DNA from 2 places in the Chryseomicrobium palamuruense genome. Region 1 is predicted to be linked to the other one. Evidence: riboswitches for the same ligand, from Rfam matches in the RefSeq annotation. Region 1 holds a riboswitch; the other holds the start of a gene.

What was found. A riboswitch is a leader RNA that binds a small molecule or an ion and turns the genes downstream of it on or off. The one in region 1 is predicted to bind preQ1.
Region 2: another riboswitch for preQ1. It lies ahead of ACFO0S_RS11840 (QueT transporter family protein); the one in region 1 lies ahead of queF (preQ(1) synthase).

The regions. Positions count from the first base shown of each region.
Region 1 covers NZ_JBHSEF010000023.1:323,596-339,723, reverse strand. Annotated here, with positions in the region: gene queD (6-carboxytetrahydropterin synthase QueD) at 108-578, shown strand; gene queE (7-carboxy-7-deazaguanine synthase QueE) at 571-1,299, shown strand; PreQ1 riboswitch class I at 1,451-1,497, shown strand; gene queF (preQ(1) synthase) at 1,618-2,118, shown strand; gene queC (7-cyano-7-deazaguanine synthase QueC) at 2,241-2,894, shown strand; gene ACFO0S_RS11410 (DmpA family aminopeptidase) at 3,017-4,081, opposite strand; gene ACFO0S_RS11405 (VCBS repeat-containing protein) at 4,242-4,961, shown strand; gene ACFO0S_RS11400 (VanZ family protein) at 5,321-5,890, shown strand; gene ACFO0S_RS11395 (GNAT family N-acetyltransferase) at 5,997-6,479, shown strand; gene ACFO0S_RS11390 (hypothetical protein) at 6,515-7,222, shown strand; gene ACFO0S_RS11385 (hypothetical protein) at 7,261-7,650, shown strand; gene ACFO0S_RS11380 (RNase adapter RapZ) at 7,660-8,127, shown strand; gene ACFO0S_RS11375 (Crp/Fnr family transcriptional regulator) at 8,296-8,991, shown strand; gene ACFO0S_RS11370 (cytochrome C oxidase subunit II) at 9,405-9,527, shown strand; gene ACFO0S_RS11365 (cytochrome c oxidase subunit II) at 9,546-10,022, shown strand; gene ACFO0S_RS11360 (b(o/a)3-type cytochrome-c oxidase subunit 1) at 10,019-11,671, shown strand; gene ACFO0S_RS11355 (hypothetical protein) at 11,842-12,006, shown strand; gene ACFO0S_RS11350 (Fic family protein) at 12,129-12,863, shown strand; gene ACFO0S_RS11345 (Ger(x)C family spore germination protein) at 13,335-14,423, opposite strand; gene ACFO0S_RS11340 (GerAB/ArcD/ProY family transporter) at 14,410-15,540, opposite strand; gene ACFO0S_RS11335 (spore germination protein) at 15,545-16,128, opposite strand, start outside.
Region 2 covers NZ_JBHSEF010000024.1:70,551-86,678, forward strand. Annotated here, with positions in the region: gene mtnW (2,3-diketo-5-methylthiopentyl-1-phosphate enolase) at 1-394, shown strand, start outside; gene ACFO0S_RS11825 (2-hydroxy-3-keto-5-methylthiopentenyl-1-phosphate phosphatase) at 398-1,063, shown strand; gene ACFO0S_RS11830 (methylthioribulose 1-phosphate dehydratase) at 1,060-1,686, shown strand; gene ACFO0S_RS11835 (1,2-dihydroxy-3-keto-5-methylthiopentene dioxygenase) at 1,713-2,246, shown strand; PreQ1 riboswitch class I at 2,355-2,399, shown strand; gene ACFO0S_RS11840 (QueT transporter family protein) at 2,407-2,892, shown strand; gene ACFO0S_RS11845 (phospholipase D-like domain-containing protein) at 3,004-4,458, shown strand; gene ACFO0S_RS11850 (nitric oxide synthase oxygenase) at 4,490-5,542, opposite strand; gene ACFO0S_RS11855 (GGDEF domain-containing protein) at 5,628-7,238, opposite strand; gene ACFO0S_RS11860 (protein adenylyltransferase SelO) at 7,353-8,774, opposite strand; gene ACFO0S_RS11865 (YtoQ family protein) at 8,912-9,352, shown strand; gene ACFO0S_RS11870 (cytochrome ubiquinol oxidase subunit I) at 9,536-10,885, shown strand; gene ACFO0S_RS11875 (cytochrome d ubiquinol oxidase subunit II) at 10,882-11,916, shown strand; gene cydS (cytochrome bd oxidase small subunit CydS family protein) at 11,928-12,035, shown strand; gene rlmD (23S rRNA (uracil(1939)-C(5))-methyltransferase RlmD) at 12,110-13,468, shown strand; gene ACFO0S_RS11890 (tRNA dihydrouridine synthase) at 13,496-14,464, shown strand; gene ACFO0S_RS11895 (diacylglycerol kinase) at 14,666-15,604, opposite strand; gene ACFO0S_RS11900 (thioredoxin family protein) at 15,676-16,128, opposite strand, start outside.

The sequences.
Region 1 (16,128 bases):
TATTCCTATGTTTTAATAGAACGATTCATAGCGCCTCTCTTGGAAAGTGTCGGAAACATTTTACGAGGGAGTTTTTTATATTTATATGCTGAAGGAGATTTTAACGTATGCCTGAATTTAGAATTGTCGATAAGCTACAAAAAATCGATGTAGATATTAAAAGAAATCAATTAAAGTATCATGCAAAACGTGTGCTTGTGAGTAAAGAGTTTACGTTTGATGCTGCGCATCATTTACATAACTATGAGGGAAAGTGTAAAAATCTACATGGACATACGTATCGTGTGATTTTAGGCGTAAGCGGTTATACGGACGATCGTGGATTGGTGATTGATTTTGGTGATATTAAGGAAATGTGGAAGCAAATCGAAACGTATTTGGACCATCATTATATCAATGAAACGCTCCCACCGATGAATACAACAGCTGAAAATATTGTAGTTTGGATTTATGAGAAGTTACGTGAAGCTTTGCAAAAGGAGCAACAGTATGATGGCGCACGTGTAGAGTTTGTTAGGCTATATGAAACGCCTACGAGCTATGCTGAAGCAAGAAGGGAATGGATGGAAGTTGAGTAAAGTCCCTGTAATTGAGATTTTCGGTCCTACAATGCAAGGCGAGGGCATGGTAATAGGTCAGAAAACGATGTTTGTACGCACAGCGGGATGTGATTATGCCTGTTCTTGGTGTGATTCGTCATTTACATGGGACGGCAGCGGCAAGCATTTAATCGTGCAAATGACGGCGGAGGATATTTGGACTGAGTTGAAACGTGTTGGTGGAAATAGGTTTTCATTTGTCACCATTTCAGGAGGAAACCCAGCGCTTCTTTCCAACTTAGGTGCACTGGTTGCGATTTTGAAAAAAAATAAAATTAAAATTGGGGTAGAGACGCAAGGAAGTAAGTGGCAGGATTGGCTTTACGACATCGATGAATTGACAATTTCGCCAAAGCCACCTAGCTCTGGTATGACCACAGATTTTTCGATGCTGTCTACTATTTTAGAGAAGTTGAAAATACGTAATGGTGATCAGCACATGTCTCTAAAAATCGTTATCTTTAATCAAGAGGATTATGAGTATGCCAAAGATGTACATCAACGATACCCAGACATCCCACTTTATTTACAAGTCGGAAATGATGATATTACCACTTCAGACACTGGACAATTAGCAAATCATCTATTGGCAAAGTATGAAATGCTCATTGATCAAGTGATGATGGATGAACAATTAAACGATGTTAAAGTACTGCCACAGCTGCATACCCTCATCTGGGGAAATAAAAGAGGGGTGTAATTCTGGGCTGTAAAAGGTAAGGTAAATGTTAAGGAAGCTTGAATTAAGTATGAAATGAATTCCAATTATTTTAGGAAAGCATAATGAAATAATTGATTTACAGTCACCAATAGATATAATACAATGAAAAATAATGAAATACCTGAGTTGTTCAGGAGAGGTTCATAGCTGATACCCTCTATAAAAAACTATGGATACATGACAATTCGCCATGTCCATATCGGATGTGGCTTTTTTTATGCCTCTACTAGTTTATTTATAGTCGTTATAGTTAGCCCTCCTTGGAATACTACGGTATTAGCTTAAGGAGGTTTTTTTATGTCTGGTCGTCACCAAACAGAAGGATTAGAGGATTTAACATTATTAGGGAATCAAAATGTGAAGTACACATTTTCCTATGCACCAGAAGTATTAGAGTCTGTTGACAATTTACATGTAGACCGTGATTATTTTGTGAAATTTAATTGCCCAGAGTTTACAAGTCTTTGTCCGATTACGCAGCAACCGGATTTTGCAACGATGTATATTTCCTATATTCCAGATAAAAAAATTGTGGAAAGTAAGTCGTTAAAATTATATTTATTTAGTTTCCGCAACCACGGTGATTTCCACGAAGATTGTGTAAATATTATTATGAATGATTTAATTAAACTTTTAGATCCTCGCTATATTGAAGTATGGGGCAAGTTTACGCCACGTGGAGGTATTTCCATCGATCCATGGTGTAACTACGGTCGTCCAGGTACGAAGTATGAAGAAATAGCAAACTATCGTTTAATGAATCATGATTTATATCCTGAAAAAATTGATAATCGGTAATTTTTTAATTCAATAAACGTTGCTTGCAAAGAGAGGTTATTAGCAACTCTCTATAAAAAATTAAGATCAAACAGTACTGTATCTGAGTACTGTTTTTGTTTTCAAAGAGAGGAGAAAAAATAATGAAACAGGATAAAGCCGTTGTTGTATTTAGTGGCGGGCAAGATAGTACAACGTGTCTGTTTTGGGCTATAAAAAACTTTAAAGAGGTAGAAGTCATAACTTTTGATTATGGACAACGACATGCACTCGAAATTGAGTGTGCGAAACAAATTGCACAGGAGTTGAACGTACGACATCATATTTTAAATATGTCGCTCTTGAATCAGTTAGCACCGAATGCGTTAACGCGTGACGATATCGAAATAAAAGAAGGAGAGGAAGGCGAGCTCCCATCTACGTTTGTGCCAGGTCGTAATTTAGTTTTTTTATCATTCGCAGGGATTTTAGCAAGCCAAATTGGCGCGAAGCATATTGTGACAGGTGTATGTGAAACCGATTTTAGTGGTTATCCAGATTGTCGCGATATCTTTGTAAAATCATTAAATGTCACATTAAATTTATCAATGGATACATCATTTGTTATACATACGCCACTCATGTGGATCAATAAAGAAGAGACATGGGCTTTAGCGGATCAGCTAGGTGCGTTTGACTTTGTACGTCAAAAAACATTGACATGTTATAACGGAATCATTGCGGATGGATGCGGGGAGTGCCCAGCATGTAAACTTCGTCTGCAAGGAATGGAAGCTTATGTACAATCGTTAAAATAGGCGTATTTTAGCAAGCAGGATACCCTCAGTCATTTTAGGTGAGTCTAAATGGAGGTCGATGTCTCTCAATGCCATCGATTATCGACCTCCTTCTTGCTATCAACTTTTGCAATGTGTAACATTCACTTAAGCTGAATACCGAACTTCTGTATTAAATCCTTAAATGCAGGTCTTTCATTCCCATCTCGTCCAATCACGGCTTCTGCTGTTACTAGTGAATTCAAAACGGCTTCTTCCGTCGCTTCTCCCACAGCTCTAAAAGCCATATCCATATCTTCTTCATGAATTTGAGGGACTGTCAAACAATGCTCTGGTTTTTCATGCGGAATCTTGGTGGCCGTTGAGAATCCTATGATGATCTCGCCACTTCCATTTGTAATGATTGAACCCGTTCTAGATAAGCCTGTAACGGACCTTTTTATGATTCGATTCAATTGCCTCTCAGACACTGGAAGATCGGTTGCAACGATAATCATGATGGACCCTTTATCCTCTTCTTTATAAGATGCGAGCATGGCTTCCTTCAATTCTTGACCAACAGCTTTACCCTTCACCAACAAATCGCTTAAGATACCGAAATTAGACAACACCAAAACCCCGACTGTGTATTTTCCAGATTGCATTTCCATTAGTCGAGAAGCAGAACCAATTCCTCCTTTTAGTGAATAACAAAGCATTCCAGTTCCTGCACCAACTGTTCCTTCTTCGAATTCAGACGACGTACTTTCAAGTGCTTGAAGTACATGGTGCGGCTTCACAAACTTTGCCCTTATATCATTTAAAAACATGTCATTGCATTCCCCGACTACGGGATTCACGGTTCCAGTTGTGCGTCCAATTTCAGGATTTTTTTCTAGCATGTAATCAATTAATGTATCTGCAGCTAACCCGACACTTAATGTATTTGTTAATAGAATAGGTGACTCTAAAGTACCTAATTCCATCATTTGAATCGTACCCATCGTTTTTCCGAACCCGTTAATCACATGACTGGAAGCAATTAGTTTTTCTTTAAAGATATTGCCTTGATGCGGCAAAATGGCTGTGACCCCTGTTTGCATATTGTTATCGCTTAGCGTCACATGCCCAACTGTTACTCCTTCTACATCGGTAATTGCGTTAAAAGGACCTGTTTCTAATCGACCAATTTCTACCCCGTAATCTCTTATTCTTTTTTGATTAAACATGTCATCGCCCTTTCGCTTTCTTTTCTATCTCTAACCTTTATTATACAACTTCTGTTAATGGATGAAATTGAATGGTACGAATAGATATAAATTAAGGAACCGGAACATACATTTATAGAACGCAGAGAAATGGTGTAGATAGTATGCAAAGGAGCATGGTATGTATAATTATGACCCTAGGATGGATATAAATCTTCCTAATGTAGTTTCGTTTGCTCGTGGAGATGTAACGGGGGATAGAATACCTGATAATGTCTATCTAACCGGGATAATGACTCCGGGTAGTCCATTTATCCAAAATATCACCTTGCTCGTTCAAGATGGAAGATCTGGCCAGCTAACAAGTGTCTCGCTACGTGAAAATGCAGGTTATAATCCTTCACTATTCCTGGGGGATTTTACTGGCAATGGAGTAGATGATATTCTCATTAGCATTGCTACAGGTGGTAGTGGTGGGATCATGTACCATTACATCTATTCCTTTCTGGAAAATAGAGCACAATTATTATTTGATTTTAATGTATACAATGAACAGTACCAATATGAGGTTACTTATCAGGATTATTACAAAGTGGAAGTTGTTAGCTTAATAAATAATAAAACGTACATTATAGACATCTCAACAAGAGGCAGTGAGTATTTAAATGAAATCTATGATAAAAATGGCAAACTGAAGAGTCCGATTACTGGATTTGTAAATCCTCTTAGTGGTTTGTATCCTGTAGATTTTGACTCAAATAACCGATATGAGCTATTGGCCTATCAGAAAATTGCAGGGAGATATAATGCTGATTCTTTAGGGTATGTTTTGAACACCTTAGCATGGTCGGGTAACAGGTTTGTTTTGCAGGATCAGTATGTGGCTATTTTTGGGAATTAGGATATCAAGTGTATTAAAAACCTCAATTAGTTCCATCACGGAGAGCCCTATCATAAGTAAATGGAATGTGAAGAAAGAGCTATTTGTAATTTATAGAAATTTAAACTCCCTGAAATAATTAGTCGTTTAATTATTTTAGGGAGCTTTTGTTGTTTGAAGAAGAGTTCAGCTCATTTAAAATTGATGAACCTCCAGAATATATGATTCGAACTTAGATATATAGTATCGAAAAAAGTGCTAGATTATGGAATTTCGAGAGCTATGATTATCTGTTTACTTGTTTTAAAATATAATTTAAGACGATTCATTCATATGATGTGCGGCTCAAAAAATTTAAATTCGCAGACTGGAGAAGTAACGTGCAATTGATACAACAAAAAAATAAAAAGAAATATCTATCTATACTCTTAGGCGTTTACCTAGCGATATTAGTATATTTTATGCTGTTCGGATTTGGACGTCCGAATCTAGTAGGATCCCAGGAATATCGATATTCTTTAAAACTTCTTCGAATACCCTTGTGGTTCCCTAACCAATTTTCAATAGATATTATTAAAATTTGGGTCTTTTCTCTTGGTAATCTTCTGGCATTTATTCCGTTTGGTATACTTGTGCCTAAACTATTTGAACATCACTTTAAAACATATATTAAGTTTACTGCCTTGTTTGTCTCTCTTATTCTATGTATGGAAATTGTTCAATTAGTAACTTATTTAGGAAGCTTTGATATAGAGGATATTATTATAAATACAATAGGTGCAACAATTGGCTTTTGTGCATATAAAATCAGTGAACGTATGGATACTTTGAATAAATATTGGATGTCTATGGGATTGACCATTGTGGGGTTAACTTTACTGATGTTCCTCATTGCGTGGGTATTTAACAATACACTCACACCCTATCTTGAAAAGACATTTGGACTGTGATTAGTTTAATAATCCACTTATCATAAGCAGCCCAGTAAACAAGGACTCCCTATGTATGGCGATTGAGAAGTGAGACAAGGATTTATACACAAAGAGGGTGGTGTACATGATGGTTGAATTAAGAGAAATGACTCCAAAAGATTTTGAAAGCTATTTTTGCGATAAATTAGAACGATATACAGAAGTTTTGGCTGAAAACGTGCATGAAGTAGGGGAAGCTCCGTCTGTGCAAGCGGAAAGGCAATTAAACAATCTACTTCCGGAGGGACTGGCAACTCCTCACCATCACTTATATACAGTTCAAGTAGAGGGGCAATTAGCAGGTTACGTGTGGGTGAAGATGGAAGTAGAAAAGAAGAGTGCTTTTCTTTATGAAATCTACTTAGTGGATGCGTACTGTGGGCGAGGGATTGGCACCGAGGTGATGAAGCAGCTTGAAGCGTTCCTTCAAGATAAAGAAATCAGCTATTTCAAACTTCATGTATTTGGTAGCAATACGGGCGCACGCAAGCTTTACGAAGAGCTTGGCTTTCACGTGGCAGGTGTGAATATGTTGAAGACGCTGAATCATGATCCAAACGTGTTATAAAAAGCGGCTTAGACTGTCGAGAAGGAGGAGCCTTGATGGAAGAAATAGAACTAGACATTGAACAAATGAAGCGAGAAATGAAGCAATACCTTCAAGAACAAGGTGAGGGTATGGATGCGCATGAACTAGTGATATTTAAAGAGCGGATAAACCATTTGAAGGAGATGTATGAGGAATATAAAAACAAACGACACCTTCTCAAACAGCAAACGGATAAGCACGTCTCGCGGATTGAACATGCAAAAGGCGGCCAGGTACTTCACCGAGGATATTACTGCCCTAGTCTAGTTAAGGATAAATATTTGGGGAATGCGAAGAGAGGAAAGATTTATAAACGCACCCCTAAATTTAGCCAGTATGACTATGAGTATGGCTTCAATAATGAGAATAAATTGGTTTGTGTTAAAAAAGTTCATGAATTTACTACGGCTACGGATTTCTTTGATGAGGAATATCTTCTCTACCAAGATAATGTTGTCTGGGGTATTGGGTTCAATCACCATAAGGAACTTAACACGATATCTAAATGTACGTTTGATCAAGGACAGCTAATTAGTTACATGTATACCTATGGTTTTGAAGGAGATTTCGATGAAATCTATTACGAAGAATATCACTATGAAGATGACGTTCTTAAAGACGTGTATATAGCAGATGTAAATGTAGAGTATGAACAAGCTACAGAGTGGAACTATCAGATTCGAATGGATGAGAACGGGGAGATTCATTTACTAGAACCATAGGTGGCTTGTAGTAACAACAAAAAAACGGAGGAACCAAGATGAATGAACTAATGGTGTTTACGGATCTATACAAATTTCTCGGCGCGTTAGGTCCTATGAGAATTTCAATGACTGGGAAAACATTTTCTGTAGGATTTACACCCATGCGATTTGTGGGAAAGGTAGCAAAATTCGCTACACTGAATGGGGAAAAGAATCATCAATGCCTGATTCTCCATGTAGATGCTGGTAATCCAACTTCCACAAGGGGAGAAGCAGTTCAGCATGCGATTCAAATGACACTGGGGTTTGATATTCAGCAGATGCGAAAATTTAAGCGAAAAAATCATGAAGCCTACATCCCGCTAGAAGTACTTACGAATACCAAAAGTTTAGAAGCGGCGAAGGAATTAATAGAAAACGAATTTTTTCGGGCGATAAAAAAATAGGAGGTTGTCATGACCATCATATACATCACCGGGTTATCCGGAGTCGGAACGACCAGCGCACTGGATGAATTACATCGTAGAGGGTACCGAACGGTAGATACGGATTATGGCGGGTACGTCAGAGAAGTCGTAACTGATAAAGAGACCGCCCATTTTTTGGTTGAGGAAAAAATATCCCAACTGCTGAGAAGTGTAGGTAGCGATCATCTCTTTATTTCCGGGTGTTGTGACAATCAAGGGATGTTTTATAACGAGTTCGATGTAGTCGTCTTATTAAAAGCAGAACTTCCGACGATGCTCGAGCGAATTCAAACACGAACCACGAATCCATATGGAAAAACGCCGCACCAATGGGAAGAAATTCGAGACAATCATCGAACGGTTTTACCCCTTCTTGAAAGAAGTGCAGACGTCATCATTGATACGACGCATGCGTCCGTTCAAGAAGTATGCAGGCAGCTCGAGGCATTACTTTAATATCTTTACCAATACAACTCCAGCATAATTAATTTTGATTTTTGTAGGATTTATGAAATCTTAGTAAATTCCTCAAAATCATTGAAAAACAGACACAAAAGTGCCTAGCCAATCCTGCATTCATGGTATAAAGTGGTGGTGAGTATACTACTATCGGAGGTGACCACCATGTATGTGGAACGAGAGACCATTTCAGAAGATCTAAAAGAATTGCTTGCCTTGCCACATCATGTGAAGAGTTACGCGAAAGATAGTTATTTGTTTCAAGAAGGCGACACGATTCAATACCTGTACTTCCTAACGAAAGGGAAAGTGCAGTTAAATAAAGTAACGACAGATGGCCGAGAGCTGACTCTTCGAATTTGTGGTCCCGGTCAGCTGCTTGGTGAAGTGTACTTGTACACATCCGGTGCTGCGTATATGTGTGACGCAAAAGTGAAAGAAGAAGCGGAGTGCCACGTGTTTCCTCTTCCAGAACTCGAGGCGGAACTGCAGAAGAATGCGCGACTCGCAGCGGCTTTCATGAAATGGATGTGTTTGAATCAGCAGAAGACCCAGACGCGTTTCCGGGACCTGTTGTTGAACGGCAAGAAGGGGGCGTTGTATTCCACGCTTATCCGGCTGACAAACAGCTACGGAGTTCAAAAAGCAGACGGCATCTTAATTGATGTACAACTGACAAATCAGGACCTTGCGAACTTCTGTGGGATGGCGCGGGAAGTGACCAACCGGATGCTGTCGGACTTGAAGCGGCAAGAAGTCATCTCGACGTGTGACGGGAAAATCCTTGTGCGAAATCTTGCTTTCCTTAAAAATGAAATCCAATGTGAAAACTGCCCGTTGGCACTTTGTCGCATTGACTAAACGAACGACGATTCTCTGAAGAAGAGGATGGTCGTTTTTTTTGTCTTGATTGTTTGGACATCCGTGTCATGCCGGCCTAAGTTGGGGGGTCCAACCGACCCAACCTGGTCCTTTAACCGACCCAACCTGGCCTTATCCTCCCGCCATACTTCTCCTGAGACCCAAGTTACGCCTCCAACCGACCCAAGTTCAACCTGGAACCGACCCAACAGGGCACTCCAACTGACCCCACTTTCACAAAACCTTGGCATTTCTAATCCTGCCCTTTCTAGTTACAGACAAAGTTTGACGAAATCATGAATGAATGTCGACAACCCGCCGATTATTGTCACAGGTGTGATGTTTGTCACAGTGGTCTCGGACCCATTGCTTTACGCTTATTTCAAGACGAAAACTAGGTGAGGTGAAGTGGAATGGCCAAGAAGAAAGATGTGCACGAAGAGAACTTAAAAGGCACATTGATCAGCGTCTTCTTTGTTGGATTTGTCATCGTGGCGATGTGGGTCGCTGTTTACGGAATGTATTTATCTCAGTAGAAGGAAAGGAGTATCCCCATGCATCTTCATAAATACGAAAAAATTTGGTTGATCTTTGGCGTAACGTGCTTAGTCGTCTTCCTAAGCATCGTGGGCGTGAGTGCCTTCACCAATGATCACCACTCGCCAGCAGGCGGCATTCAGCAAATCGATCCGGAAAAGGTACGGGAGACGGCACCGTTTAATGAACCGGGTGTGAAACAACTTGATGAGGACACCTATCAGGCAACCATCATCGCAATGGCCTTTGGTTACGAGCCGCAGGACCTCAAAGTCCCCGCAGGCAAAGAGATTATTTTCAAAGTGGCGAGCACCGACGTGGTGCACAGCTTTACGATTGATAACACGAACGTCAACATGATGGTCGTACCGGGTCAAGTGACGACGAAATCGTACACGTTTGATAAACCCGGGAAGTATTTGATTCTCTGCAATGAATACTGTGGTACCGGGCATCATTACATGTTTACAGAAATTGAGGTGACGGAAGAATGATCGGCGCAGGGGAACGGAAATTAGCTCTTTGGAATATCGGAGTGGCGTATGCGGCCTTCTTGATTGGGACACTCGCAGGATTGCTGCAAGTGTTTATCCGCAATGATGCACTGACACTCCCAGCATGGCTCGACTATTATCAGATCTTAACGGCGCATGGCGTATTACTTGCCCTTATCTTTACGACCTTTTTCATCTTTGCTTTCTTTGTGACCGGTATGAGTAAAAGTGTAGGAGCCTTCGGGCCGAAAGTTCTTCTATGGAACTGGATTGGATTCATCGTCATGCTCGCTGGAACCATCCTTGCGACCGTCATGATCATTAGCGGAAAAGCATCGGTTCTCTATACCTTTTACGCGCCATTAAAAGCGAGCGGCTGGTACTATGTAGGACTTGCGCTGTTTGTGGTCGGAACGTGGATTATGGGCTTTGCGTTAGTCGCCCACTATATGAAATGGCGTAAAGCCAACCGCGGTGAACTGAGTCCGTTATTTGCTTTCATGACCATATCAACGATTGTGCTCTGGATCATTGCGTGTCTTGGGGTGGTTGCGACCGTATTGTTCCAGTACATCCCGTGGGCATTTGGATGGGTCGATACAATCAACGTCGAGCTGAGCCGGACATTGTTCTGGTACTTCGGACATCCACTCGTGTACTTCTGGTTGCTACCAGCCTACATGGCTTGGTACGTTGTGGTACCAAAAATTCTCGGAGTGCCAGTCTTCAGTGACGCCCTTGCCCGATTTGCCTTCGTTCTATTTATTCTGTTCTCGATTCCGGTCGGCTTCCACCATCAGTTGATGGAGCCAGGGATCTCGAACTTCTGGAAGTTCTTCCAGGTTGTCTTGACGTTCATGGTCATCATCCCGTCGCTCATGACGGCGTTCTCGATGTTTGCGAACTTTGAACGCGCCGGCCGCAAGAATGGCGGAAAAGGACTATTCGGGTGGTTCACGAGACTGCCGTGGAAAGACGTCCGCTTCACGTCTCTCTTTATTGCGATGGCATTCTTCATTCCGGGCGGGGCAGGCGGTATAGTCAACGCAAGTTTCCAACTAAACGAAATCGTTCATAACACGCTTTGGGTCGTGGGGCATTTCCACATCACAGTTGGAACACCAGTGGCGATGACGTTTATGGGGCTGACGTTTTGGATGATTCCGTACCTGACCGGGCGAAAGTTCTCGAAAGCCATGCAGAAGCTCGCCTTCATCCAGATCGGAACGTGGACTGTCGGGATGCTATTGATGAGTACCGCGCAACACATCTTAGGGCTTCTCGGTGCGCCTCGTCGGACAGCATACTCTGGCTATAATGATCACCCGTCCGCACTGGAATGGTTTGATGGCATTTTGACGAATCATGTGACGATGGCCGTAGGCGGAAGCATCTTGTTCTTGTCTGCGATGCTGCTTCTCTACATCGTCATCATGAGTGCGTTCCTTTCTCCAAAAGCAGTGGAAGCGCATGAGTTTGTGGAGTTCCCACTCGCAGCAAGTGATACCTCTGCGACACCGAAATTCTTAGAAAACTGGAAACTGTGGATTGGCATTGCCTTCGCGCTCATCCTTATTGCTTACGCTATTCCGATTTTCCAAATGATTCAACATGCACCGCCAGGATCCAAAGGATTTATCACATGGTAGGAGTTGAGTGAAATGGTTTTAGGTTTGATTGCACTGTTTGTCGTGATTGTGTTGTCAACGGGCATTCTCGTCGAAGTCATGACGGAAGAAGAGTAGAAGGGTCCCGCTGCCTCGATGTGAGGTGTCGGGATTTATTGTGGCTTTGAGTGTTAGATGGCACTTAATGTAGGATGAAAAACGAGGATTCGAATGGAACGGACCGGGTGCAAGGCAAAATCGGACCTGTTGAACTCGTTGAACGGACCCCGCTGGACGACCGAACGGACCCTAAGCCGACATTGAACGTGTCATACTCTCCGAATGGACCGGGTAAACGGTTGGAACGGACCGGGTAGGAGACCCAAACGGGCCGCAGAGATTTTTAAAGGCAGGCTAAGAAGTTGCAGGAATAGAATTTTTGAATTGAACTGGAATAGGATATACTGAAATAAATGAGTGAACGGAAGGGATGAGGAACATGTTTGAACAAATCAATGAAAAGAAACAACAGCTTGATAGCAAACGGCCTCTCCCGAAATACACAGTTCAGAGTTTACGTGAGAAGCTATTTCTAGAATGGACCTACAATTCCAATGCGATTGAAGGAAATACACTGACATTACAAGAAACGAAAGTGGTCCTTGAAGGAATTACTGTCGGTGGAAAGACCTTACGAGAACATTTAGAAATTATTAACCATCAAAAAGCCATTCAGTATGTAGAAGAGATTGTGCAAACGCAGGAATCTCTATCCGAATGGCAAATCAAGAATCTGCATCGACTGGTTTTGAAAGGAATCGATGATGCCTACGCTGGAGTATACCGAAATCAACAAGTATTTATTTCGGGAGCTGTTCATACTCCGCCATCGCCTGTCCATATTCCCGAACAGATGGAGAAGCTCATGCAGTGGTACAAAGAAGAAGCACAACAATTGCATCCTGTTGAGAGGGGTGCCATGCTCCACGCTCTATTTGTAGGCATTCATCCGTTTATTGACGGAAACGGGCGTACATCACACCTTCTCCTCAATTTAGAATTGATGAAATCGGGCTATCCACCCGTCATTATTCGTGTAGAGAATCGTCTCGCGTATTACAGTGCCCTTGATCAAGCTCATACGACACACGAGTATCATGCATTTATACAGCTAGTGGTGAAGGAAGTCGAAGCTTCTCTAGGCCTCTATTTATCAGCTGTAACTATGACATAAGAAGAGCCAGATGAGTCGTTGAGAAGCGACTTATCTGGCTACTTTATTCTTCTCTACTTGGAGTAATTCTTTGTAAAGTACTCTTCACCTTCTTCATCCACGACAATTCTTTCTCCAATTTTCTTGAATTCCAAAGATACCCCATTGTCTGCTGTGATGTGATACATATCACCTTCTGTAGAGATTTTAGCATTTTTCTCGCCCCCCTATATTTTGAACAACGACGGCCTGATTCTTTCTTTCTGTCGCTTTGAATTAGTTATAGTATCTATACGTTCCAAAATAAGGAGGGTTTCGAGATTCTTAAGAATTTTAGCATTGGGTTTTCTTTTACTACATCCATTTTGACGTTCATCTGGCTATATATTAGCGGCCAGAATTCAACAGGTCTGTTAACTAATTTAGGTGCCATTTTTACACAACGCCAGAATAGTTGAGTGCGCAGATACCTCAAAAATCAAGATCTTGCAATTATGAATTGGCATCCATTAAAGGTTCAATATTAAGAATATATTTAACTTGAATGTCCATCTTCTCGAAAAGTTCCTCCCATTTTTGTTCTTCCATTGGTTTTGAGAATGGCCTTTTTGTTTCTATGCCAAGTTGTAATGGATCCACTTTCAACTCTTGCATCTTTTTAATGAGTTCATGTGTGTGAGTTTCAAGATGGGTTTCGAGATCTTTTTTCATACTTTCTAATTCCTTTGGGTCAAATAATTGTTTTTCTCCGCGGTACTCTTCAATTCTTGTGTCAACAGTCAGGGTATAAGTCAATGTTGAATAGCTGCTATCGATATCTACAATTGTTTTAGCTCTAACATGCCCCAGTACAATTTCAAATTCTGGAATAGGTAAAACTTCTAAGAAGTGATTGTTGTTTATCAGCTGGAAGATACGATCATCGAAAGATGAAATCGTTTCAACTAGCTTGTCATCTTGAAACAAGGCCGTACCTTCATAGTTGACCCCATCCTCTTGTATGATAAATACGGGCATGAAAGGATCGGAATAAGGAGTATATAGAAAATTTTTAAATTCATGAAGATTAACAATAGTTAATTCTCCTTGGTTTCTATCCTCATAAGGCTTCAACATGCGGTAAAATGAGTAATCAAAGTTTTTGTCAGTGTTCAATTGACTTGCTAAGTACTCATCAAAATTTCCTTTTACGATAATTAAATAGATTCGTAAGGAGACATCCGGATCAGTCAATAATACATTGATAACAGACATAATCCCTTCTCTTGCAAGTTCTTCACTGATGACCACCATTCGCATTTGTCCGGATTTAATTTCCTGGTAAAAGTTTAAGTTGTACTTTTGTACACCCTCTTTTAATAAGCTGATTTCTTGCGACATGACACGTTTATTTTCTTGACTTAGAGGAGGCAAAATTGTACTGACTTTTAATTTCCCTGTCTCCCCCTTACTAACTGACAAAAAGGTAATGGGCGAAATTTCCTCAATGAGGTTATTTTCGGTAAAAGGGGAACAACCGGATAACCATAAAGCCATAAAAAGAAGGATCCATCTTTTCAATTTCTTTTTATGTAGATGCATGTTTAGTCCCTCCCTTTTTTTTCATCACTAAAACAAGAACCAGTGGAACAAGAAAATAACTTATGCTTCCAGCTATAAGTTGAAGGTTAAATAAATAATGCTGTTTATCTCGAGGCTTCCAAAAGAATTCATTCATAAGGATCATTCCAATAAAAATAAGGGCTACACTGAATAAAAAACCTTTTCTACTGGACGGCTTGTTGACTTTAGCAAACGCTATCTTAGATGCTCCATAAAATAATAGTAGAAATAGAGAAACGGCAAAAACGAGGTTAAATAATTCTAAGGAAAGCATGATCATATCAATACGTTCGAATATTGGATTTTGAAAATAACGAGTCATGTTAATAACTGGGAATTGACTTTTACTTACATAAGTGGACCCGAAATAAAATAGAGATGCTAAAAATAAGCCTACATACTCAACAACGGTTATAGCATTTCCATAAGACAAATAACGAAAAGTTTTAGTACTGGTTTTAAACCATGGACCCAAGAATACGAGAAATTCTGGTCCTGAAAAAGAAGATAAAATTAGCAATAGGGGTTTCCAATTTATTTCATCCCAGCCCATTGGAATAACAGGATACAAATCAGTGATATTCGCCATGGGAGGAAGGAAGAAAAGAACAAAGAAGAAGATCATCCAAAATGTACACAAAAATGAAATCACGACAAAACGAATGGTCTTTTCCATGCCTTTCCCTGCGACATAGCAACAAAACAACAGAATAAAGAAAATAAGCCAATTTGAATCTGTAGAAGGAAACAAATATATTTCAACAATTTCACTGTAGCCAATAGTAATCACGGAAATTTTAAGCAGAATAACGAACAATCCGATGATAGAGAGAAAACGTATTAGTTTTTTCCCGAATAAATTTACAAATCCGTTATATCCATTCTGAGAAAAACGGGTAGAAAACCATTTAGAAAGAAGAAAAAGATTTAGTTGGGATAATAATCCGACAGCAAGAAGTACCCAAATCATATAAGGATAGATTAAGATACTTGGCATGATTAAAAAAAAGTAAAGCATTTGGAGGCGATTTACCAATAACATGGCATAGAACGCATTATACGTTTCATTCTTTTTAAATAATTGGAGGGTTTCCATCAAATCATCTCCTAGCTTTATATCTCTTCATTTTCAGAGGTTTAAGATGTTCTGGACGCTCCATCATTTTGACTAATGGCCCTCGAATGAATAAGTCAACCCAATCTCTTCTATAGAAAGGGGTAACGGGTGAAAAATAGGGTTGCTTGAGTGAAGATAAGCTATTGAGATGGGCTAAAATAGCAATGAGTCCAAGTACAATCCCAATTAACCCAAGTAAAGAAGAAAGCACAAGCAGGATCAATTGAATTAAAGAATTTGCTTTTGTCATAAGGTAGTTGGGAACAAGAAAGGAAGCTATCGTCGAGATCCCGACCAGAACAATTAATACCTTGCTAGCGAACCCAGCCTCAACAGCCGCTTGGCCAATTACAATACCCCCAATAACCCCAAGTGTTTGACCGGTTTTTGTAGGCATCCTTAAACTTGCTTCTCTTATGATTTCTATAACAATTAATAAGAGAAATGCTTCCCAAAAAGGAGTGAAAGGCAGCTTGCTCCTTGAGTCGAACAAGACCCAAAGTGTTTGTAAAGGAATCATTTGATAGTGGTGTGATGTTAAAGCCACGTAAAAAGGGATTAATACGA
Region 2 (16,128 bases), on a different contig from region 1:
CTACGGTGTCGCAGCTCCGCTGGCTCTTGGCAAGCTGACGCGTTACGCCGGCGCTGACTTTTCGCTCTTCCCCTCTCCCTACGGCAGTGTTGCCATGGAGAAGACAGCGGCTTTGGCACTCGGCGAGCAATTAACGAATGAAAGTCTATTGAAACAGGCGTTTCCAGTACCATCCGCCGGTATCCATCCTGGACTCGTGCCACTTCTCGTCAACGATTTCGGAATCGATAGCATTATCAACGCCGGCGGAGGAGTCCACGGACATCCGGACGGCGCAGCGGGGGGAGGTAAAGCATTCCGTCAGGCTGTTGATGCAGTCCTGAAGAATCAAACTCTTGAAAACGCCAGCGAACAACAACCAGAATTAAAAACAGCATTGGAATTATGGGGGTAAATAATGAAGCAACCAGTCATCTTTTGTGATTTTGACGGTACCATCACGACAAACGATAACATAATCGCAATCATGAAGCATTTCGATCCACCGGGTTGGGAACCCATTAAAGACGACATTCTCGCACAAACCATCTCCATTCGCGAAGGTGTTCAACAGATGTTCTCCCTCTTGCCATCGTCCAAAAAAGATGAGGTCCTCGCCTATGTGCTCGAGCAGGCAGAGATTCGGGAAGGCTTCGAAGAATTTGTGGCTTATACAAAACAAAACAATATACCGCTTTACATTGTCAGTGGCGGTATCGACTTTTTTGTCTACCCACTACTCGAACCGTTCGGACCTTTCGCAGGCATTTATTGCAACGAAGCGGATTTTTCAGGTGACACGATCCACATTAACTTCCCACACGGTTGCGATGATCAATGTGATAGCCAAGGGTGCGGTTGCTGCAAGCCGTCGATTATTCGGAAGTTGCTAGCAGAGGATGCAACGAGCATTGTCATCGGTGATTCGATTACCGACCTGCAAGCGGCAAAACAAGCAGACCTGGTCATCGCTCGCGACTTTCTCATCAAAAAATGTGAGGAACTCGACATCACTTATCAGCCCTTCGAGAAATTCGGGGACGTGACGGAAATCATCGATGCAAGATTGGGGGTGCGGAAATGACCCAACAAACGCTGAATAACTTTCAAGAAAAATGGTCGGAGCTTGCGGACGTTAAGGATGTACTGGCTGCGCGCGACTGGTTTATGGGCACGAGCGGCAATCTTGCGATCAAAGTGAACGATGAACCGCTCCATTTTCTGGTGACCGCAAGTGGCAAGGATAAATACAAACGGACAGATGAGGATTTCCTCCTAGTCGATGAGGCAGGCGAGCCGGTCGAAACCACTCACCTCAAGCCTTCCACTGAAACCTTGTTGCACAGCGCGATTTACAATAAAACCGGTGCCGGCTGTAGCCTTCACGTCCACACCGTTGCCAATAATGTCTTGTCTGAGCTTTACGGCGACGATGGCAAAATTGATTTCAATGGGCAGGAACTTATTAAGGCATTCGGCCTGTGGGATGAAAATGCTCTGCTGAGCATCCCGATTATCGCCAACCACGCCGACATTCCGAAGCTAACCGAAGTTTTTGCGAAACACCTGACAGCCGACAAAGGTGCTGTGCTGATTCGCAACCACGGTATTACCGTGTGGGGCAAAGATGCATTCGAAGCAAAGAAATTGCTAGAAGCGAGCGAGTTTTTATTCCAATATCAGCTGGCCCTTCTGCAACTAAAATAAAACCAAATCAGAGAGGAAGATTTACAATGGCAATCATTAAGATTCAAGGTACAGAGGAAACAATCGAAGTGCAAAACGAAGTCGCGGCATTTTTGGAACAGCAGGAAGTTGTCTATGAGCATTGGGACATCGAGAAATTACCGGAACCGCTTCGTGAAAAATTCGATTTAAGCGATGACGAAAAAGAACAAATTCTTCAAGCATTCAAAACGGAAATCGACGACATCTCAGAGCGCCGTGGCTACAAAGCGGCTGACGTGATTTCCCTATCTGATTCCAACCCGAAGCTCGACGAATTATTGAAAAACTTTCAGCGCAAACACATCCATACGGACGACGAAGTGCGCTACATTGTCAGCGGCCACGGGGTGTTCATCATCCAGGGCAAAGACGAGCGCTTTTTCGAAGTCCATCTGACGCCGGGCGATTTGATTTCTGTACCGGAAAACATCACTCATTATTTCACATTGTCCGATGACCGCAAAGTCGTTGCCGTGCGCATCTTTGTTACGACCGAAGGCTGGGTGCCAGTTTACCAGGAAGAAAGCGTTCAAAGCTGAATAGACTGAAAAACCGCAGCCGTCGCTGCGGTTTTTTTACGACTATCGCATCCGCCTGCACGGGTAATTGACTCTTTTCATGCAGTCATGTAAAATCAATTCTTGTGTGTGTACGTGGTTCGAGATCCTCCCACGTAAAAAAACTAAGGAGTTTTGACAAATGAAAATGAAGACGTTAACAGTCAATGGAATTATTGCTGCACTTTATGTAGCGGTTGCCATGGCTCTTCCCTTTTTAGCGTTTGGTGCTATTCAATTTCGTATCGCTGAGATGTTCAATCACTTGATTGTCTTTAATAAACGCTACATCTTCGGGATTCTCGCTGGTGTATTTATCACTAATCTTTTTTCACCTCTGGGCATGTATGATTTAGTGTTTGGGGTGGCGCATTCAGCCATTTCCTTACTTCTTGTTATTCTAATTGCCCCTAAATTGAAGACGCTGGTTCAGAAGATGATACTCAACAGTATCGTATTCACTTTCACAACGTTCATCATTGCGTATGAGTTGTTGCTCGTTTTTGAACTTCCTTTCTTCTTGACATGGCTAACGGTTGCCGCTGGTGAATTAGCCGTCATGTTAGTGGGAATTCCTGTGTTTATTGCTCTGAATAAACGTCTACAGTTCTCAAAACTACTTGATTAACGTGTACATTTTTGTACGCGTTTTTTTATATCTAAAGAAGGGTATCTTTCGATACAGCTGTCGAAATAAAAAAGATTTATGGTAGGTACATAGAATCTGAGGGAATGAGGAATGACAATGGCCAGATGGAGAAAATGGTCGAAACGAAAAAAATGGGTGTTTTCTATTTTGGTAGTCCTTATTTTAGCTTATACTGTCTCTATTTTATGGCACACTTTTAAACCTTTGCCAGAAGGTGTTTCGTATAATGGAGACCTCCAACCGATTTCATCCATCGATATGGTGACGGATTTAACCTATGCTACGGATACTTCAGGTGACACAAGAAAAACAGAGAATGAGATTTTTAATACCATCTATCAAATGATTGAGGACGCAGAAGAATTCGTCGTAGTCGACTTCTTCTTAGTTGATGGGTTTTTTGAGGAAGATGAAGGATTTCCTCCTATTGTCGATACTTTATCCGAGACTATGGCGGAGAAGAAACGACAAAATCCTGAAATGCCTGTCATCTTTATTACGGACCCTTTGAATCAAGGATATGGTTCCTATGAAAACAAATGGTTCAAAAAAATGCGGGATGCAGGTGTTGAGATCGTCTATACTGACCTCGACAAATTGCGAGACTCTACCCCGATTTACTCTGGAATATATCGTACACTCTTCCAGTGGTTTGATTTTGGTGGCAAAGGATGGATTCCAAATGCAATGGCAAGTGAGGCACCTAAAATGACGATTGCATCCTACCTCACTTTACTAAATGTAAAAGCCAATCACCGAAAGCTTGTAGTCACGGAAAAAGAAGGGATGGTGTCTTCTGCGAATCCACATGATGCAAGTGGCTTACACGGAAATATTGCTTTAAAATTTACGGGTTCCGCGTTACTTAATGATTTATTAGAAGCAGAAGAAGCTGTGTCCAAGTTTTCAGGTGGTCCAGATTTACCTCGCGTAACAGAAATCGAAGAAGAAGCTGTCTATGAAGGGCAACTACTGACGGAGAAAAAAATCTTGGATGCTCTATTAACTGATATTGCAGCAACAAAAGAAGGCGATTCAATTCATCTCATGATGTTCTTTATTGCGAAGCGGGATATTGTGAACGCCCTTATCGATGCGGCAAACAGAGGGGTCGATGTTAAATTAATTCTCGATCCCAATGAAAATTCATTTGGACGAGAAAAATCAGGGCTGCCGAATCGACCAGTTGTACAGGAAATGGTGGAGGATACTGAAGGAAAACTAGAGGTCAGGTGGTACAACACTGTCATCGGTCAGTACCACAGCAAAGCAATTCACATCCAAACCAATCGATCGGTTATTTCAAGTGGAGCTGCCAACTACACGGAACGTACATTAGACAATTACAATCTTGAAGCCAATCTGCGTGTCGTCGCTGAGAATGACAGTGATCTCGCTCGAGAATTCACAGCCTATTTCGAACGGCTCTGGACGAACCAAGACGGAGTCTTCACTCTAGATGTGGAAGAGTACCAGGATGGTTTCACCTGGTGGCAACGCTGGATTTATGCATTCCAAAAATTAACCAAGGTAACCACCTACTAAACACGTATCCTCTTGCCGGAGGATACGTTTTTTAATAGGGATTTGGTTGATAAAGAAAAGCAGGCGACTTTTTGGTATTGTCATAGGGTTTATGAAATACATGTGTTGTAGCTGGTGACATCGGTGGTATTAACCAACTCCATGTACCTGTAACGTCTCTGCCTTTCTTTGACTCTTGCTCTTCAAATTGTTTGAACTGGATAGCAGCTGTGTGATGATCCACTATGCTGACTCCCTGTTCTCGAAAGGAATGCAATACCGCGACGTTTAACTCGACAAGTGCTCGGTCCTTCCATAGGCTCGATGCACTTTTTTGATTTAGTTGTAATAAATCTGCGACAGCAGGAAGTTGGTTGTAACGGTGTTCATCCGCAAGATTTCGCGCACCGATTTCAGTTCCCATATACCACCCGTTAAAAGGCGCTGCTGGAAACTCAATGCCTCCAATCTCTAGTTTCATGGAAGAAATGATAGGCACTGCATACCATTTCAAAGATAAGTCAGTAAATGCGGGAACTTCCGGATGAGAAAGCTGGACTTCAAGAACTACATCCGGCGGTATGCGAACAATGACTGGTTCTTCGTCACCTACTTGGAAAATGAGTGGAAGGACATCAAAAGGAGTCCCTTTGCCTTCCCAGCCCAGTCGTTCACATTGCTGAGTAAATGCCAGTGAATCGGAATCGCCTATAATCGTCTCACCCACCTGATAGCCTGCATATCGAATCAATTGATGATTCCATATACGAACGGAAGGATGAAAGACCGTGATGGTCGGCTTGATTTTGCCTTGATTGGTCGCATAGCGGATATGATCAATCAATGCGTCGGCAATTTCCTCTGATTGCTGGATATGTCGACAATCCCGTACATGCATGGTTTTCCAAAAGAGACGACCAATACATTTATTACTATTTCGCCAAGCAAGTTTTGCTCCATAATTTAACTCTTCATATGTTAAGGAGTATGTACCGGTTGCCTCAATTTCAGCAGCAACTTCACTACATCTATTGTGAAAATCAACAGGGTCTTTGTGTTCTTCTTCAAAGAAGTGTTTTAAAAATTGGTGTGCTTGAGTTTTCATAGGTTCTACCCTCCCCTTCTATCCTATCTTGCGGACGGGAGAAAACGCAAAAAAAGCCCTCTAACACACGAGAGCTTTGTGACCGTTATTTGTCGGTGGATGTTGGAAAATCATTGTCGACTATGTAGCGATTTCTTCCTTGCAGCTTCGCATCATAGAGAAGTTGATCCGCCTGATGATAGAGATATTCAAAATGTTCGTGAACATTTCGAGAAGTAACGAGCCCTCCTCCACTGATTGTCAGTTTAGATTGCGTAGAGGGCGTTAGTGTATAATAAAGTCCGATTTTTTCAATTTCTTGTTTTAACTGATATAAGATGTTGTTTGCTTGCTGGGGTTCAGTAACGGATACGATGCACAAAAATTCCTCTCCTCCCATGCGGGAGACAATCCCGGTATGCGCTTGCTGGTCGATAACCAATTGCATAGCAGCTGAGGCCAGTTTGAGTGCTTCGTCTCCTTTGACATGTCCATGAACATCATTATATTTTTTAAAATAATCGACATCCAAAAGTAAGAAGAGGTGAAGCTCCTTCGTGAATTTAGGAAGTGCATGGAACAACCCTTTACGGTTCAATATCTTTGTTAATTCATCGGTATAGATTTCTTCACTTAACTGTTCATTCGATTTCTTTAGTTGTCTATAAAGAAGCTTTTGATGATCAATTTCATATGTTAACTGTTCATTTAGTCGAGCTAATGACTCATGGTCTGTTCCCTGCAAAAGCTCGACCCGTAAGAGCTCCAGTTTACCTCGTACAACGGAGGCTTCAATTACTTGTTCCACTTTATGATAGTGTTTAAAATAATTTAGTGCAGCTTCAAACTCTTTATTCCGTTCATAGTATTCTGAAAGACGCTTATACACTTTTTTCAGTTGCTGATGAGCATTCATTCCTGCAGCAATTCGTTCCGCTTCAAGTAACAACTCTTCATAGCTCGACTCGTAATCGGATACGAGGTCAGACAGATTTAGTATGACTTCCGTAAGATAAAGTTGATTTCCCCCTGCCGATAATCTCCGGTAAGCTTGTTGGTAAAAATAATCGGCTTTTTTAGTATTCCCTTGCCTCCAGAAAACCGATCCCAACTTATTTTCGATGTCCGCTAATGCAGAAAAATCATCCTCGTGAATCAGTATCTGATAACTTTGAATAAAATAATCGTAGGCCTTCTCGAGCCTGTCTTCTATCATATGAAGTTGCCCTAAATTTTCAAGAATAATGGCCTGAAAGAATAGTTCATTCAGATGCTCGGCATGATCAAGAGCTTGTTGATAATGTTGTTTGGCATAAAGAAAGTCTTCTGTTTCACGATAGACTTCACCGATATTGTTTTCAATGCGACAGAGTGTCATCATATAATCGTTCGCTTTCGCGATGTCTTTGGCTTGAAAGAATTGTTTTAATGCCTTTTCATAAAATCCATTATAGAAATAAACGACCCCGATCAAATTATATGTTTTCGCCAATCCTTCAGAACATTCTACGTGTTGAAAGACTTGTTCCGCCTGGTACGCGTAGTTTAAACACTGCGCCATCTTCGATAAATAACGATACGCAAGCGCTATTAAAAAATAGACTTCCCCCTGCTGTTGTTCAGGAAGAGTTTTCGTTTCTAGAAGTTGAAGAGCTTGGTCAATGACCGACTGCGGGTCTTTAGGTATACGGGCGTGCCATTCTTTCCAAAGCTGCATCCAACTTCCCTCCATTTCCATCATATATACTTATTTTAAGGAAATCGAGAGAATGCGTAAACACCTATTTTTTAATAGAAATAGAAGCTACAGTGATGTCTGTAGCTTCATCAATTACGTCCCACAATATGTGACAAATGGTTGATCGGTATCCGGCGGCAATTGCTGCTTTGTCAGTTGGTCTTGTGTATAGTCAAAGGGATTTTTTACTAGTGTCAGTAGTTCATAAAACGGTTGCATGTTCCCCACTTCTTCAGCTATGTCTAATGCCTGTTGAACCAAATGATTTCGCGGGATGAGAGCAGGATTGACTTGTTGCATCCGCTTACGAAGTTCAAGCGAATCTTCTTCAGCCGTCGCTTGCTGCCAATCGGCAAGCCAACGAACCCCTACTTCCGTCCTGAACACAGACTCTGTCTTAGGTATTCCTAATGTTAAGCTTCGGAAAGTGAGTGTAAAGTCAGCCTTCTCACTGGCCATGAGCTCAAGCAAACGATTGGCGAGACGGACATTCTCAGGTGTTGTTTCAAGGAATCCGATTTTTTTAATCAAGCCTAAATTGTAGGCATCTTGGAATGATTGAGGAAACTGATCTAAAATCTGTTGTGCGTCACCTGCTGCTTGCTCGGGATCTTCATGTAAGAGCGGCAAGAGGCTTTCGGCAAAACGAGCCAGATTCCATCCTGCTATTCCAGGTTGATTACCATAGGCATATCTTCCTTGGCGGTCGATTGAACTGAAGACAGTGGCTGGATCGTACGTATCTAAAAAGGCGCACGGACCATAATCAATGGTTTCACCACTGAGTGCCATGTTATCTGTGTTCATGACGCCGTGAACGAACCCTACGAGTTGCCACTTCGCTAGTAATTCGGCCTGTTGGTGAATGACATGTTCAAGCAAGGCATGATATGGGTTTTCATTTGTTTCGATTTGAAAGTGTGCAAGAGCATAGTCAGCTAATGCCCGAAGATCTTCTGTCGTGCCATAGTTTCGGGCGTATTGGAATGTTCCCACGCGCAGGTGACTTTTCGCGACACGAGTTAAAATAGCTCCTGGCAAGACACTCTCCCGTTGTATCCCTTCTCCTGTGTAGACGACCGCGAGAGACCGCGTTGTGGGAATCCGTAATTCATTCATCGCTTCACTCATCACGTATTCTCGTAACATCGGACCAAGAGCCGCGCGCCCGTCCCCACCTCGTGAAAATGGCGTTCTTCCACTTCCCTTTAACTGAATATCTCGACTTAGTCCGTCTGCTGCTTGTCGTTCCCCGAGGAGTATGGCACGGCCATCGCCGAGCATGGTAAAGTTCCCGAATTGATGCCCAGCGTACGCTTGCGCAATCGGAGTCAACGAATCAGGAATCTCATTTCCAGCTAAAAGACCTGTTAAGTGTTCCGGTGTCTCTTCGATATGTAATTCTTTTGCAAGCTCATCGTTCCAAATAATAAGTTGCGGCTCATGGACGGGTGTAGGATGTACTTTTTTATAGAATATCTCTGGTAGATTTAAATAGGATTGCGTTAGGTTCACAAGTAGAACTTCCCTTCTGAATCGAAAATTGTACAAACAGTATACATTCTGTGCGAAAGAAATACGAATTATGCGACTTCTTCTTACATCTTCGTTACTATAGAAAGTAATACACGTTGATGAGGGAGGAAAAAATAATGAACCTAACTGTTTATTTAGCTGGTCAAATTCATGATAATTGGCGAGAAGATGTGAAACAGCTAACTTCTCAAAAAAATCTATCGATCACTTTCGTCTCCCCACAAACCAATCATGACCGATCAGATCATGTAGGTGAAGCGATCTTAGGCACTCAACCTTCTGATTATTATAAAGACGATGCAGCATCCGCAATAAACAATTTGCGAACGCAAGTGCTATTACAAAAATCAGATGTCGTTCTCGCACTTTTTGGTGAGAAGTACAAGCAGTGGAACACGGCCATGGACGCCAGTATAGCTATCGCCCTGGGCAAACCAGTCATTATCGTTCGACCGGAATCGCTCATCCATCCGTTAAAAGAGCTTTCTAATAAAGCCAATGTTACGGTAGAGACCCTCGAACAGGCTGTAGAAGTTTTCGCCTATATTTTCGAATAAAAGTACCTCCAAGAGATGCATTCTTTTGGCGGTTTTGTGTCAGTCCACTGACTGTCATCACCCTGTAACAACTTCCGGAAAAACGGATTCGAGAGATTAGATTAAACCCCTTCGAGTAGGGTAGAATAAAGCCAAGTAGCAATTTGTTTTGTCGTTTGTTATCACACAATTGAGGTGAACAAAATGGGAAATGAAGAAGCCGTATTTTTTAGTCGGTTACTGACCGAAATGACCCTATCCTTCCATATTATCTATGCGACCATCGGCGTTGGTGTACCACTGATGATCATGCTCGCCCAATGGGTAGGGATACGAAAGAATGATGAACATTATATTCTCTTGGCACGCCGATGGGCACGAGGATTTGTCATTACCGTCGCCGTCGGTGTTGTGACCGGAACCGCTATCGGTCTGCAATTATCTCTTCTCTGGCCGAACTTTATGGAGCTCGCGGGACAAGTCATTGCGTTGCCACTCTTTCTGGAAACGTTCGCATTTTTCTTTGAGGCTATATTCTTAGGAATTTATTTGTACACATGGGACCGTTTTGAAAACCAGAAGAAGCATTTATTACTACTCGTTCCAGTCGCAGTTGGCGCAGGAATGTCTGCTGTGTTTATTACAATCGTCAATGCCTTCATGAATACACCTCAGGGATTCGATCTAGTTGACGGGGAACTCGTCAACATTAGCCCGCTTATCGCGATGTTGAACCCGGCGATGCCGACGAAGGTCGCACATGTCGTCTCGACAGCACTTATGACGTCTGCGTTTATTCTTGCCGCCATTGGAGCCTTCCGCTTATTGCAAGGCTCGAATCACATCTACCATAAGAAAGCTGTTTACTTAATGGTGAAGGTCGGCCTCGTGTTCTCGATTGCTACGGCACTAATCGGGGACTTCTCAGGTAAATACTTAGCTGAGTACCAACCGGAAAAGTTAGCCGCTGCCGAGTGGCACTTTGAAACAGCAGGAAATGCTCCACTTATTCTTTATGGCATATTAGATGATGGTGAAGTTAAATACGCCCTCGAGATTCCATACGCACTCAGCATCCTGGCTCACAACGATCCGACGGCAGAAGTGATTGGACTCGACCAGTTTCCAGAGGATGAAATCCCACCACTTTACATTCATTATTTCTTTGATGTGATGGTCACGATCGGGATGTTCATGGTCGTCTTATCGGCTTTCTATGTCGTTGCCAAATGGCGTAAATGGAAACTAGGTAACTCCCGATTCATTCTCAGGCTCATCGTTGCAGGTGGACCTTTATCAATGATTGCGATCCAAGCCGGTTGGTGGATGACGGAAGTTGGTCGCCAACCTTGGATCTTACGAGGCATTATGAGAGTCGATGAAGCCGCTACATCAAGTGGAAGCGTCGATATCATGGTCGTAGCATTCGCCCTTCTTTACTTGATTCTCGGTGTGGGAAGTGTGGTCGTATTACGTCGCATGTTCCGCAACAATCCAGTAGAAAAAGAACTTGATAAAATGGAAGCTGATCGATTGGCAGGTGAGACAAAATGACGTTAACTCTTGAAATTATCGGAATTACGGTCCTATGGTTTTTCCTGTTCGGTTATGTCATCGTCGGCTCGATTGACTTTGGTGCAGGATTCTTCAACGCCTATAGCTTGTTGACGAACCGACAACACATTTTAACCAAAATTATTCAGCGGTACTTATCACCCGTCTGGGAAGTAACGAACGTATTCCTCGTCTTCTTCTTTGTAGGGATCATCGGATTTTTCCCGAAAACCGCTTTTTATTACGGAACCACCTTGCTCGTTCCGGCAAGTATCGCCATCATCTTACTGGCCATTCGCGGGTCATATTATGCGTTTGAGACCTACGGCTCGCGCGGGCACAAAGGATATTCGTTTATGTACGGAGCAGCAGGTCTCTTGATTCCCGCTTCCCTTTCCGTTGTACTCACGATTTCTGAAGGTGGCTTTATCGATATGATCGATGGCCAACCGGTTCTCGATTACTCCCGACTGTTCTTAAGCCCCTTAACATGGAGTATCGTTGTGCTCGCGATTGCAGCCACTCTTTACATTTCGGCTGTATTTTTAACTTGGTATGCAGACAAAGCAAAAGACCCAGAAGCCACAAAGCTGCTTCGGAAGTACGCGTTGATCTGGGCGTTGCCTACCATGATTACAGCTACAGGTATCATTGTAGAACTTCGTGCACATAATCCGGAACACTACGCAAACATTCTCGACGTCTGGTGGGCATTCTTGATTTCCGGACTGATGTTTGCAGGGACTGTCTATCTATTATGGACAAAACGCTATTACGGATGGGCATTTCTGCTCCTTGTCGGCCAGTTCTTTGTCGCGTTTTTTGCGTATGGCTGGTCACACCGTCCGTACCTGTTATATCCGTATTTAACAATCTACGATAGCTTTACGAATGAAGCGATGGCGATTGCGTTAATTATTGCATTCATCGCGGGACTCGGTCTCTTGTTGCCGTCACTTTACCTTCTCCTCCGCTTGTTCTTGTTTAACAAAGACTATGTGGCAGGGAAAAAAGAAGACAATCACGCTTAGGAGGAAAGAACATGACAAACTTTTTTATTTTCTACGCCCCGTTTATTGTTCTCTTTGGTGCCATCGCAACTGTCTTCTGGTGGGCTCCCAAAGACGGAATCATTCGAAAAGAAGAGTAACCAAGAGCTCCTGCTTCGGCAGGAGTTTTTTCATGATATAATGGAGAAATGACTTGAAGAAGATCGGAGTTCGAATCGATATGACTGTACAAAAAAATGACCGTTTGACGGTCTTTGTTGAAGATTTAACACACGACGGGCAAGGCGTCGCAAAAGTCGACGGCTATCCCCTCTTTATTAAAGGTGCACTTCCGGATGAGGAAGTCGAGATCCATGTTGTCAAGGCACTGAAAAAGTATGGGTTCGCCAAATTACTTGAGGTAAATAAGCCTTCCCCTTTCCGCGTTTCCGCACCCTGTCCGGTATTTGAAACGTGTGGAGGGTGTCAGTTACAACACCTTAGTTACGAAGGTCAATTGATGGTGAAAGAAAAGCAAGTCCGCAGTGCCATGGAACGCATCGGAAAGATCCATGCACCTGTCCTTCCGGTGAAAGGAATGGACAACCCGTGGCGCTACCGAAACAAGTCCCAGATTCCATTTGGACTTGAGGATGGTCGCGTCGTAGCTGGCTTTTACAAGAGTGGCTCGCACGACATCGCGGATACCCCGACGTGTCTCATTCAAAGTGAGGAAGCAGATCGCTTGATGGTAGCGTTGAAAGAACGCGCACTTGAATTTGGTTTGACACCTTACGATGAAAAAACGGGACAGGGACAACTACGTCATCTGGTTGTACGTACAGGGTATGTCAGTGGCGAGACGATGGTCGTACTAGTCACGAAATCTCGCAAAATTTCACAACCCGAGCGCTTGATTCAACTGATTCGCGAAATAGAACCGACGACTGTTTCGATTGTTCAAAACATCAATCCCGCACGCACTAATGTGATCTTTGGGGAAGAAACGTTCGTGCACTGGGGCAAATCGCAAATCGTGGATTCGATTGGCGACATCCAATTTGAAATTTCAGCCCGCTCATTCTACCAAATCAATCCGGTGCAAACGAAAGTGTTATATGAGCAAGCTTTAGAATACGCAAATCTGACAGGCCATGAAACGGTCATGGATGCCTACTGCGGGATTGGCACGATTTCCTTATTCCTTGCGCAAAAAGCGAAGTCTGTGGTTGGTGTGGAAATTGTTCCACCCGCTGTTGAGGATGCCCGTCGTAACGCAGTGCTCAATGGGTTTACAAATGCGGAGTTTGAAATCGGGGCAGCGGAAGATGTGATTACAGCCTGGTACGAAGCCGGCCAAGTTCCGGATGTGGTCGTGGTGGATCCACCTCGCAAAGGACTAGACGGCAAACTGATTGAGACACTCGTAGCGCATAAACCACGACGAATCGTCTACGTGTCGTGTAATCCAGCGACACTTGCACGTGACTTGCGTCTCTTTGAAGATGGCGGTTACACGATTCATGAAGTACAACCGGTTGATATGTTCCCACATAGTACACATGTCGAATGTGTGACGTATTTAACGATATAAGAGTTTTGTAGGAGGATTTGATGTAACATGAAAGAAAATTTTTGGCAAGAGCTCCCTCGTCCCTTCTTTGTTCTCGCACCGATGGAAGATGTGACAGACGTTGTCTTCCGGCACGTGGTCGCAAAGGCTGGCCGGCCCGATGTCTTCTTTACGGAATTTACGAACTCAGATAGTTACTGTCATCCCGACGGTATACAAAGTGTCCGCGGTCGATTGACCTTCACAGAAGACGAGCAGCCGATGGTCGCACACATTTGGGGAGACAATCCCGAATACTTCCGCCAAATGAGCATTGGCATGGCGGAAATGGGCTTCAAAGGCATTGATATCAATATGGGATGTCCCGTACCGAATGTCGCTTCTCGCGGCAAAGGTAGCGGCTTGATTTTGCGACCGGACGTGTCAGCAGAATTGATTGAAGCAGCGAAAACTGGCGGTCTACCTGTCAGCGTCAAAACCCGTCTTGGGTATACAGAGATCGAGGAATGGAAAGAGTGGCTTGCGCACATTTTGAAACAAGACATTGCGAACCTCTCAATCCACTTGCGCACACGCAAAGAAATGAGTCAAGTCGATGCCCACTGGGAACTCATTCCGGAAATCAAAGCACTGCGCGACGAGATTGCGCCTCAAACGATGCTCACCATCAATGGTGATATTCCGGACCGGACAAAGGGTCTCGAGCTTGCAGAGAAATACGGCATTGACGGTGTCATGATTGGTCGTGGTATCTTTAAAAATCCCTTTGCATTTGAAAAAGAGCCTCGTGAGCACACACCGGAAGAGTATCTGGAATTGCTTCACTATCAGTTAGAGTTGCAAGATCAGTACGCCGAGCAAGTCCCTCGCTCCATCTCGGGCCTTCATCGTTTCTTCAAAATTTATGTGAAGGGGTTCCGCGGTGCTGGGGAACTGCGCAATCGCTTGATGAACACGAAGTCCACGGCGGAAGTGCGTCAGGTGTTGGCGGAGTTTGAGAGTCAGCAGCTGGTGTAGAAAGGCAGCTGGTGCGAGTTTCGAGGCAACTGGTGCAAATATCGCCGCCGCTAGTGCGAATAATGAAACGTCTGGGGCATTCCGCTCTGGCTGGTGCGATTATCCCCCATCTACCACAAACCAATAATTATCACCTCACCAAATGAAAACACCTCCCGCCAGGAACGAATGCATCGCATCCTTCCTAACAGGAGGTGTTTTTTAACTCATTAAATCTTCATTCACCAAACCAACCTTATCCTGCTCCGGCAACAAATGAACCGGGGCCATGATCTCTACGTGGCGATGCAAGTTCTCAAATACTGCTGGCAATGTGCCACCGTATTCCCCGTCGAGATTCAGCAGGACTGACTCTTCAGACGTCACTGTGATTTTCGACGCTTTCCGATAAATAACATGTGGATCCGATAAGTGTTCCCCTCGTATTGCTAGTGTCGCTAAGCGAATGAACTCGGCAATATTGACCTTCTTCAAAATCAACAATGTAAACTTTCCATCGTTGATGCTCGCATCCGGCGCCAGTTTCTCAAAGCCGCCGACCGAATTCGTGAGACCAATTAAGAACATCATGGCTTCCTCGTCAAACACTTCGCCGTCAAATTCGATATGGAGCTGAGAAGCTTTGATGGACGGCAACATTTCAATTCCCTTTAAATAATAGGCCAACTGGCCAAGGACTGTTTTTAAACGGCTTGGGACCTCGTATGTCAGTTCCGTAATGCGTCCGCCCCCAGCGATATTGATAAAGAATGTATCGTTGACCTTGCCGACATCGACGGGAATAGAATCGCCTGACGTAATGATATCAACGGCCTTCGAAATATCGCGTGGAATATGAAGCGCCCGCGCGAAATCATTGGTGGTACCCATTGGAATAAGGCCCAGTTTCGGACGGTTTTCATAAACACTGACTCCTGCGACGACTTCATTCAACGTTCCGTCGCCACCAGCAGCGACGATTAAGTCAAAGTCATTTTCCACCGCTTTTTTGGCAGCGGCTGCCGCGTCTCCTGCTCCTGTCGTTGCGTGACAAGACGTTTCATAACCTGCGAGTTCCATTGCTTCTAATACTTCCGGCAAGTGACGTTTAAATAATTCTCTTCCGGATGTCGGATTATATATAATACGTGCACGTCTCATCGCGTGAACCTTCTTTCTACACAAACTCTATACATTAAGACAGTCTATGTCTGGCAGATGTTCCCGATTCGTTACAGAACGTGCATCCATTTTTCACGAATACTACTATAGGTGGCCATATGGAAATCTGCATTGGACTCAAACTGAGCCGATACGTCTTGGAAAACTTTTTTCTGCTCTTCCTCAAACTCCGGCGCATCTTGCGCAGGTAGCTTTGCTTTCGCGTCCATAACATAGGTCTGCACCATGTCCGCACGTGGTCCCCACGTCTCGATGACTTCGCCAGCTTCATTCATCAACAAATACTTCGGAATCGAACGTCCGCCGTTCGTTAAATAGCGGTCAATGAGATCCGTGTCGGCATCTCGTAAGGATACATGTACTTCCGTATCTGTTGCTTCCGCAATGCGGCGCAGAATGGCATTGTTCATCATGGCATCCCCGCACCAATCTTCCGTAATAGCAAGGATGTGAAGATTCGCGTCTTTTAAACGAGTTAAAAACTCATCATCTGCTGGCACGTG